Regions from separate parts of the Streptomyces sp. NPDC044064 genome, predicted to be linked through region 3. Evidence: riboswitches for the same ligand, from Rfam matches in the RefSeq annotation. Region 3 holds a riboswitch; each other region holds the start of a gene.
The links. Region 3 has a riboswitch for cobalamin ahead of AC07DS_RS28850 (cobalamin biosynthesis protein). Riboswitches for the same ligand answer to the same signal wherever they lie in the genome.

Region 1 (3,302 bases), on a different contig from region 3:
CTCACGGCGGCCGAGGTCACCGGTCGTTCCGGACGCTGGAACGTGCGCCTCGGACACGGCCTCGGCCGGCCGGGCGACTGACGGCGGTCAGGGAGTCGCGTCCCGGTGGCGACGCAGCAGTGCCGCGATCGCGCACCGCAGGCAGTCGGTGTCCATGCCGCCGGTCGTGCCGTGGTCGCCGTGGCAGTCGGCCGTCGCCCGGCGGCCCGCTGCCTCGTCCGGGGTACGGCAGACGGCCGTGGGGGCACCGACCAGGGCCTCCAGCTCGTCGAGAAGTCGCTCGGTCCGCTTGACCTGCTGGGCGAGCACCCGTACGCGTGCGCTCTGGCCGCCGATCTGGCGTCGGCTGGCCACGAGTTGGGCGTACTCCTCCACGGTCAGGGCCACCGCCTCACGACCGCCGAGAGTGATGTGGCGCGGTTCGGGACGTTGTCTGGCCACTCGGCTCCTCCGCTCGTCGCCTCCGCCGGTGTCCCGGAAACGCGAGAGGGCCCCCGGACGGTTCCGAAGGGCCCTCTCGTGTCCTGAACGGATCAGTGCGTGGCGGGAACTCTTCGCCCGGACGCGGCGGCCGCGGGCTTGGGGTTCAGCTGCCGCTCGGCCAACTCGCCGAAGAGCAGGCCGAATCCACCCCACAGGACGGCCTGGATGGCCAGTGCGGAGAGGCGGAACCGCCACAGCAGGGTGGCCGGGAAGTCCTTCGGCACCTCGTTGATGACGGGCAGGAACTCGTAGGCCAGGCCGATCACGACGGCGAAGGCGGCCACCGCGACGACGGTCGCGTACCAGGTGCCCAGGGAAGGCGCGAGGCGTTTGCCCAGGATGGTGGCGGCGACCGCCAGAAGCACGCTGAGCAGCATCATCAGGAAGTACAGGGTCGTCCGCTTGCCGATGGTGTCGGGCTCGCCGACCGACGGCGGGTTGGCCGGGTACTTCAGGAACGGTACGACGTAGACGGCGAGCAGTGCGCAGCCGGACAGCAGCAGCGCGGTCGCCCGCGGGCTGAAGCGGCCGACACGGCCGAGCGCGACGCAGAAGGCGAGCGCGGCGATGCCGCCGAAGGCGACCCCGTAGACGAGGACACCGGTGGCGAGGCCCAGGGTGGACTGCAGTGAGCGGGAGACGACCTCCATCTCGTGCTCGTGGGAGTGGGCGTCCTCGAAGCTGATCGCGCTGTCGACGCTCGGCTCACCGAGGAGGTAGGCGACGACGAGGGCGAGCACGCCGGCGGCAAGGCCGGCGAGCATGCCCCGCACGAGAAGGTTTCTCACGGTTGTGGAGTTCATGGTCGAGCGGCGTCCCTCGCGTCAGTGGCAGGGGAAGCCGAGCAGGTGGCGGGCGTCGTGCACCCACTCGTGGACGTCCGTGCCGTTGAACACGGAGGTGGCGCCCTGCTCGGCGCCGACGAAGTACAGCAGGACGAGCATGAGGATGCCGAAGAAGACCGCCCACGGAGCGATCGCCTTGAGCGGCAGCGTGGCGGGAACGGCGGGGGTGGTGGCTGTCGGCTGGGCGACGGTCTGCGCCATGGCAGGACCTCCTCTGGGAGTTCGCGTCCCATCTCGGTGGTGCACATGACGACGGCCACGGGTCTGACTCACGGGACACCCAGGGGTGTTCCGCATACAGTGGCGCGACCGTGCCGGATTTCCACCGGCTTCCGTCTCGCCGTCGTCGATATCGGACAGACCGTACCGCGTGGCGCGTGCATGGCCAAGACCGCGTGGTCCGTCGTGATCTTCCTCTCGCGTCGGCCGCCGCGATGACGGCGGGTCAGGCCCGCCGGGCTGTGCGGCCCGGCAGACCTGCCCCGTCCTCGTACAACTAGCCGCGGCGGCCCGACGGATCGGGTGCGACGGTGTCCCGGTCCTGGCCGGGAACCGAACCGGCGTCCGGAGAGCCGGCACCGGCCGGCACTTCCCGTGCCCGGTCCCCATGGCCCGGCCACCATGCCGCGTGGCCGATCAGCGCGGTGAGGCTCGGCGTGAAGAACATCGCCATCACGAAGGCGGCGACGGCGATACCGAAGGAGACCGCGAAACCCATCTCCGTCAGCAGCGCGTTGCCCGCCAGCATCATCGTGGCGAAGGTCGCCGCCAGGATGAAGCCGGCCGCCGCCACGGTCGGCCCGGCGTGCCGGAGCGCCATGCCCGCCGCCTCGCGGGGCTCGCGGCCCTCGCGGGCCTCCTCGCGGAGCCGGGCGATCATCAGGATGTTGTAGTCGGTGCCGATGGCGACCACGAACAGATACATGATCACCGGGAGCATGAACATCAGACCCGAGTGTCCCTGCCCCGCCTGGAAGATCCAGACCGTGGCGCCGAGGGTGGCGCCGAAGCCGAGACCCACCGAGGCCATCAGGTACCAGGGGGCGACCACACTGCGCAGCAGCAGCCCCAGGATGATCATGATGAGGAGGGCGGCCACGGGGAAGACCGTCCGGTAGTCGTGGTTGACCGCCGTGGCGATGTCCTTGTAGATCGAGGACATGCCGCCGACGACGGCTTCGGTGCCCTCGGGTGCGTCGGAGTGTGCGACGTCGCGCACCTCACCCACGGCATCGATCGCCTTGTCCGTCGACGCCTCGTACTTGAGGGTGACGGTGATGTCGGCGGTGGTGCCTGCCTTGTTCAGCTGGGTCAGGCGGGCGTTCGCGACGCCGTCGACGGCCCCGAGCTTCTGCGCGTAGGCGTCCAGGCCGGACTTGTCCAGCTGCTTGCCGTCGGTGCTGGACACGAAGACGTCGGTGGGTGCGGCGGCGCCCGCCGAGTACGCCTTCTGCATCTCGTCCTGGACGACCATGGACTCCTTGGTCTTGGGCATCGAGCCCGCCGCCAGGTCGAACGTGGCGTTGAAGCCGAGGGTGCCGAGCGACAGCGCGACCAGGACGAGGCCGGAGAGCGTGGCGGTCAGCCCCGGGCGGCGCTGCACGCCCCGGCCGAGGGCGGCGAACCGGGCGTTCTCCGGCTCCCGCTGCCAGGACTTGGAGGGCCAGAAGACCTTCGGTCCGATGAGCGAGACCACGGCCGGGATCAGGGTCAGGCCCGCGACCAGCGTGGCGGCGACCGCGATGGCGAGTGCCGGGCCCATCTGCTTGAGGAACCCCAGCGTGGACAGGACCAGCGCGAGGAACGCGATGATGACCGCTCCGGCGGCCGAGGCGATGGCCTCCCCGACCCGGTCGACCGCGTTGATCATGGCTTGCTTCGGCTCGTCGCCGGCGCGCAGGCGCTCGCGGTAGCGGAACATCAGGAAGAGGAAGTAGTCCGTGCCCACGCCGAAGAGCACGACGATCAGGATCG
Region 2 (3,302 bases), on a different contig from region 3:
AAGGGCAGGCGCAGCTTGAAGAAGACGTCCTGCAGACCCATCGCGCCCAGGCCCACCGGACGCCACTTGGCGTTGGAGCGGCCCGCCTGCTCGGTCGGGTAGAAGTTGATGTCGACGACGCGGTCGAGGAAGGTGACGGCCGTGCGGACGGTCTCGTCGAGGCGCTCCCAGTCGATGTCCCCGTCCCGCACGAAGGCACCGAGGTTGACCGAACCCAGGTTGCAGACCGCCGTCTCGCCGTCGTCGGTGACCTCCAGGATCTCCGTGCAGAGGTTCGAGGAGTGGACGACGTGGCCCGCCTCGGCCGTCTGGTTGGCGGTGCGGTTGGCGGCGTCCTTGAAGGTCATCCAGCCGTTGCCGGTCTGCGCGAGGGTGCGCATCATGCGGCCGTACAGGTCGCGGGCCGGGATGGTCTTCTTCGCGAGCCCGTTCGCCTCCGCCTTGCGGTACGCGGCGTCGAACTCCTCGCCCCACAGGTCGACCAGCTCCGGCACGTCCGCCGGGGAGAACAGCGACCACTGCTCGTCGGCGTTCACCCGGCGCATGAACTCGTCCGGGATCCAGTGCGCGAGGTTGAGGTTGTGCGTACGGCGCGCGTCCTCGCCGGTGTTGTCGCGCAGCTCCAGGAACTCCTCGATGTCGGAGTGCCAGGTCTCCAGGTACACCGCGGCCGCGCCCTTGCGCCGGCCGCCCTGGTTCACGGCGGCCACCGAGGCGTCCAGGGTCTTCAGGAACGGGACGATGCCGTTGGAGTGTCCGTTGGTGCCGCGGATCAGCGAACCGCGGCTGCGGATCCGGGAGTACGACAGACCGATGCCGCCGGCGTGCTTGGAGAGGCGGGCGACCTGGTGGTAGCGGTCGTAGATGGAGTCCAGCTCGTCCAGCGGTGAGTCGAGGAGGTAGCAGGACGACATCTGCGGGTGCCGCGTGCCGGAGTTGAAGAGCGTGGGGGAGGAGGGCAGGTAGTCGAGGCGGCTCATGAGCCCGTAGAGCGCGGCGACTTCGTCGGCGGAGCGGGTCGTGTCGTCCTCGGCGAGACCAGCGGCGACGCGCAGCATGAAGTGCTGGGGCGTCTCGATCACCTTGCGGGTGATGGGGTGGCGCAGCAGGTAGCGGCTGTGCAGGGTGCGCAGACCGAAGTAGCCGAAGCGGTCGTCGCCGGCCGCGTCGATCAGCGTGTCGAGACGCGCGGCGTGCAGTCGTACGAACTCCGCCGTGCGGTCGGCGACCAGGCCCTCGCGGTGGCCCACGGCGACGGACTCGGTGAAGGACGTCACGCCCTGCGAGGCGGCCTCGGCGCGGATCGAGATGGTCAGCAGCCGGGCGGCCAGCCGGGAGTAGGCAGGGTCCTCGGAGATGAGGCCGGCGGCCGCCTCCGTGGCCAGCTCGCGCAACTCCGCCTCGTCGGCCCGGGCGGAACGGCCCCGCAGCGCGGCCGCGGCGACCCGGCCGGGGTCGGCGTCGGGGAGGTCGGCGGTCAGCTCGGTCAGGGTCCGCAGCAGCGCGGCACCGGGACCGTCGGTCTCCACCGGTGCTGCGGTCGCCTGGACGGCTGAAGCCGGGTCGGCTGGCGCGATGGTCACGTGGGGCTCTCCCTCGCTCGGCACAGGGCCTGGCGGAGGGCGGGGGGCAGCACGAGCGCGCACGGCGTCGCGTCCACCGGCCCACTCCACGAGGCCCGGACGTCTCAAGGCACCCGGACCGGACGGCCGGGCGCGCGCTGCCGGCAGGTCCTCGGACTGAACGGGCGTGCGGATACACGCAAGTACACCGTTGCGGGACAGTTCCGGATTCGCACCGGATTCCCCTGCGGCGACAGCGAGGATGAGCATACATCTAGTGCCGGGTTGTGGTGTCACCCCCAGATGTTGTGTCTGCTGCGTGTTGTGGCGGCTTCAGAGGGTCAACAGCGGGCCGCCGTGGTGCTTGTTGCCGGCGGCCCGCTGCGGGTGGATCGTGGTTGCTCGCGCCCCCTTCGGGGCGCCTCTCAGTGCCCGGCGCCCGCCGTGGCCGGGGGGAGTTCCACCTGAACTCCCGCGTCGCCCGCGTCCGCCGTGTAGTCCGCGGGGCTCGTCTCGTCGAGGCCCTCAGGGGCCTTGAGAGCCTTCAGGACGAAGGTCAGGACCACCGTGACGGCGACGTTCAGGACGAAGGCCGTGAGGCCGATGTAGCCGATCTCACCGATACCCGGGATCTCCTTGGCGGAGCCGCCGAAGTGCTTCTGGGTCGGCGAGGCCACGCCGTACGCGGCGGCGGTGCCGTAGACCATGCCGACCGCCCAGCCGGCGAGCAGCGCCCAGCGGTGGAACCAGCGCGTGAACAGGCCGCCGACCAGGGACGGGAAGGTCTGCAGGATCCAGATGCCGCCCAGCAGCTGGAAGTTGATGGCGACCGTCTTGTCCATGGTGAGGACGAAGACCAGGGCGCCGACCTTCACCAGCAGCGACACGAGCTTGGAGACCTGGGCCTCCTGCCTCGGCGTGGCGTCCGGCCTGATGAAGTCCTTGTAGATGTTGCGGGTGAAGAGGTTCGCCGCCGCGATGGACATGATGGCCGCGGGCACCAGGGCGCCGATGCCGATCGCCGCGAAGGCGACGCCCGCGAACCAGTCCGGGAACATGTCCTCGAACAGCTGCGGAATCGCCAACTGCCCGTTGGTGACGTTCACCCCGGCCGCGATCGCCATGAAGCCGAGCAGCGCGAGCAGGCCCAGCATCAGCGAGTACAGCGGCAGGATCGTGGTGTTGCGCCGGATCACCTCACGGCTCCTGGACGAGAGCGTCGCGGTGATCGAGTGCGGGTACATGAACAGCGCGAGCGCCGAACCGAGCGCCAGCGTGGCATACGTCCACTGGCCCGCGGGGGCGGGGACGAGCCCGCCCGCACCCGCCTTCGTGAACTTCTCGCCGGCCTTGGCGAAGATGTCGTCGAACCCGCCCAGCTTGATCGGGATGTAGATGATCGCCACCGCGATGACGATGTAGATCAGCGTGTCCTTGACGAACGCGATCAGCGCGGGCGCGCGCAGGCCCGACGAGTACGTGTAGGCGGCCAGCACACCGAAGGCGATGAGCAGCGGGAGGTCCTTCACGAACCAGTTGGTGTTCTCGCCGCCGCCGACGCCCATCACGTCCAGCACCGCCTGGATGCCGACGAGCTGGAGCGCGATGTACGGCATCGTCGCGAGGATGCCGGTGAGCGCCACGGCCAGCGACAGGCCCTTGGAGCCGAAGCGGCCGCGCACGAAGTCCGAGGTCGTCACATAGCCGTGCTTGTGCGAGACCGACCACAGGCGGGGCAGG
Region 3 (3,302 bases):
GCTGGTCCACCGCGACCCGCATGTTCATCGCCTGGGCGCTGACCCTGCCGGCCGCCGCGCTGGTCGGCGCGGGCGCCGAGTCCGTCACGGACCTGGGTGACTGGGGCACCGCGGCCGTCGCCGTCTTCCTGGTCGGCGCCAGCGCCGCGATCTGGAAGATCTCCCGCCGCGAGGTCGTCGACCACACCAACGTCGTCGACGACACGGTGGAGCCGGCCGGTGTGGTGACCACCGCCATCGCCGCGGTGATCCCGCCGCCCACGGGCACGGTCGCCGAGGACCTGTCGGCCACGATCCCGGCTCAGGCCACCACCGAACCGGCTCCGGCGGCTCCGCCGGCCGCCGCAGTCTGACCGCCCGGAAACTGAAGGAAGCATCCCCATGAAGATCGACTGGGCGGCCCTCGGCTCCGTCTTCGGCGTCAGCCTCGCGTTCACGGTGGGCCTGGTGGCCCTGTTCACCCTCGGCGTCAACGGCCTGTCGCGCCGCGAGAAGGCCACGGAGCAGGGCGGGTCCGCCGCGCTGGCCGTGACCGGTGCGTACGTGTGCTTCGCGGCCTGTGCCGCTGCGGTGGCGTACGGGATCTATCTGATCGTGGCGAAGCCCTGACGCCGTAGTCCACATCGTCCGCCCTGTCGGTACCGCTTCAGCGGGAACGACAGGGCGGACGCATGTCCGCATGTCCGCAGGCTCCGGCAGCACCACCCGGCCGTCGCCCGGCAGCATCTCGCCCATGTACGCCACGGTGTGTCCCCTCCGATGACCGTTGGACCCCGTACAAGACCTATGCACCCGTGCGGGTGGTGACGGTCCGTGAGCACGGGCGGGATCCCCGATTGCCGCCCGAGGGAACTGAATTCACCGCGACCCGGCCTCGCGGTGCCGCCCGGCGTGCCGGCGATGTGGGCCTCAGCACAGTCCGGCATCCCAGGTCAAAGGCAAGTTGACGGCCCTTCCGGGCGCGTGGTGGACTGCCCGGGCCATGTACGGCGGCAGAGAGGAAGCCGGTGCGAATCCGGCGCGGTCCCGCCACTGTCACCGGGGAAGAACACCCCCGGGAGCCAGGAACTCTCACCGCCGGTCTAGTCGAACCAGGGCGTGGACACCCTGAGTGAGGACATATCGCCATGCGCGGCTGCCGATTGAGGTTCAGTAACCAGGCCCTGCCTGCCCCCACGGCCGGCTGAGCCGATGGGTGCCGATCGCTTCTACGCGTACGGCGCCGCCGCCGGCCTCGTCGGCGACCTGGTCCTCGGTGATCCGCGCCGTGGGCATCCGGTCGCCGCGTTCGGGCGGGCTGCCGCCGCCGTGGAGCGCGCGCTGTGGCACGACCACCGCGGCTGGGGTGCGCTGCACACCGCCGTGTGCGCCGGAGGCGCCGTCGCGCTGGGGGCCGTGGCCGAGCGAGCCGTGCGCCGTTCCCCCGTCGCTTCCGTCGCGCTGACCGCCGCCGCCACCTGGGCCGTGGTCGGGGGTACTTCGCTCGCCCGGGAGGCACGGACCGTCGGGCGTGCGCTGGAGGCCGGGGACGTCGAGGCGGCCCGGGCGCGGCTGCCGCATCTGTGCGGACGGGACCCGCAGGCCCTCGACGCCGACGGGATCGCCCGGGCCGTGGTCGAGTCCGTCGCCGAGAACACGTCGGACGCCGTCGTGGGCGCGCTCGTCTGGGGTGCCGTGGGCGGGGTACCGGGGCTGCTCGGGTTCCGGGCCGTCAACACCCTGGACGCGATGGTGGGCCACAGGTCGGTCCGCTTCCGGCGCTACGGCTGGGCCTCCGCCCGGCTCGACGACCTCGCCGGCTGGCCGGGGGCGCGGCTGACCGCCGTGCTCGCCGCCGCTGCCGGACCGGACCCCCGCGGCGCCGTGCGGGCCTGGCGGGCCGACGCCCGCAGGCACCCGAGTCCCAACGCCGGGCCCGTCGAGGCCTCGTTCGCGGGTGCCCTCGGCGTGCGGCTGGGCGGGACGCTCTCCTACGGCGGGCGCGTCGAACACCGGCCCCTGCTCAACGGGGACACCGGGCGGGCCGTCCGGGTCACCGACATCGACCGGGCCGTACGGCTCTCCCGCCGGGTCGGCCTGCTCGCGCTCGGCGTCACGGTCGCCGCGCGCCGAATCGTGAAGGGACGTGGGAAGTGAACGGTGGTCTCCTCGTGGCCGGCACCACCTCCGACGCCGGCAAGAGCGTCGTGACGGCAGGTATCTGCCGGTGGCTGGTGCGCCGGGGCGTCAAGGTCGCGCCGTTCAAGGCGCAGAACATGTCCCTCAACTCGTTCGTGACCCGGGAGGGCGCCGAGATCGGACGGGCTCAGGCCATGCAGGCCCAGGCCTGCCGTGTCGAGCCGACCGCGCTGATGAATCCCGTGCTGCTCAAGCCCGGTGGCGAGCAGAGCAGCCAGGTCGTGCTGCTCGGCAAGCCGGTGGGCGAGCTGAGCGCGCGCGGGTACCACGGGGGGCGCCAGCAGCGGCTGCTCGGCACGGTGCTGGACTGTCTTGCCGAGTTGCGGGGCACGTATGACGCGGTGATCTGTGAGGGGGCCGGTTCGCCCGCGGAGATCAATCTGCGGCGCACCGACATCGTGAACATGGGGATCGCGCGCAACGCGCGGCTGCCCGTGCTGGTGGTGGGCGACATCGACCGCGGAGGCGTGTTCGCCTCCTTCTTCGGGACCGTCGCGCTGCTGTCCCGGGAGGACCAGGAGCTGGTCGCCGGGTTCCTGGTCAACAAGTTCCGGGGTGATGTCGGCCTGCTGGAGCCGGGGTTGGACATGCTGCACGGGCTCACCGGGCGGCACACCTACGGCGTGCTGCCGTTCCGGCACGGGCTCGGCATCGACGAGGAGGACGGGCTCCGTGTCTCCCTGCGCGGAACCGTGCGGGAGTCGAACACCGCCCCGCCCGTCGGCGAGGACGTGCTGCGGGTCGCCGTCTGCGCGGTCCCGCTCATGTCCAACTTCACGGACGTGGACTCGCTGGCCGCCGAACCGGGCGTCGTCGTGCGGTTCGTGGACCGGCCGGAGGAGCTGGCGGACGCCGACCTCGTGGTGATCCCTGGGACCCGGGGTACGGTCCGGGCGCTCGCCTGGCTGCGCGAGCGGGGTCTCGCGGACGCCCTCGTCAGAAGGGCCGCGGAGGGACGCCCGGTCCTCGGCGTCTGCGGCGGCTTCCAGATCCTCGGCGAGCACATCGAGGACGAGGTCGAGTCGCGCGCCGGCAGTGTCCCGGGCCTCGGAGTGCTCCCCGTGCGGGTGCGGTTCGCCCGCGAGAAGACCCTCACCCGGCCGACCGGGGAAGCCCTCGGGGAG

Region 1: it holds a riboswitch for cobalamin, as region 3 does, so the genes downstream of both, AC07DS_RS16070 (CbtB domain-containing protein) here and AC07DS_RS28850 (cobalamin biosynthesis protein) in region 3, are expected to answer to the same signal.
Region 2: it holds a riboswitch for cobalamin, as region 3 does, so the genes downstream of both, AC07DS_RS18485 (ribonucleoside-diphosphate reductase subunit alpha) here and AC07DS_RS28850 (cobalamin biosynthesis protein) in region 3, are expected to answer to the same signal.

Annotation. Positions count from the first base shown of each region.
Region 1 covers NZ_JBWKFN010000008.1:290,260-293,561, forward strand. Annotated here, with positions in the region: gene AC07DS_RS16055 (histidine phosphatase family protein) at 1-81, shown strand, start outside; gene AC07DS_RS16060 (hypothetical protein) at 88-441, opposite strand; gene AC07DS_RS16065 (CbtA family protein) at 534-1,286, opposite strand; gene AC07DS_RS16070 (CbtB domain-containing protein) at 1,308-1,529, opposite strand; cobalamin riboswitch at 1,565-1,709, opposite strand; gene AC07DS_RS16075 (MMPL family transporter) at 1,825-3,302, opposite strand, start outside.
Region 2 covers NZ_JBWKFN010000010.1:191,762-195,063, forward strand. Annotated here, with positions in the region: gene AC07DS_RS18485 (ribonucleoside-diphosphate reductase subunit alpha) at 1-1,583, opposite strand, end outside; cobalamin riboswitch at 1,709-1,832, opposite strand; gene mctP (monocarboxylate uptake permease MctP) at 1,988-3,302, opposite strand, start outside.
Region 3 covers NZ_JBWKFN010000019.1:120,953-124,254, reverse strand. Annotated here, with positions in the region: gene AC07DS_RS28860 (inorganic phosphate transporter) at 1-353, shown strand, start outside; gene AC07DS_RS28855 (hypothetical protein) at 382-609, shown strand; cobalamin riboswitch at 951-1,090, shown strand; gene AC07DS_RS28850 (cobalamin biosynthesis protein) at 1,192-2,136, shown strand; gene AC07DS_RS28845 (cobyric acid synthase) at 2,133-3,302, shown strand, end outside.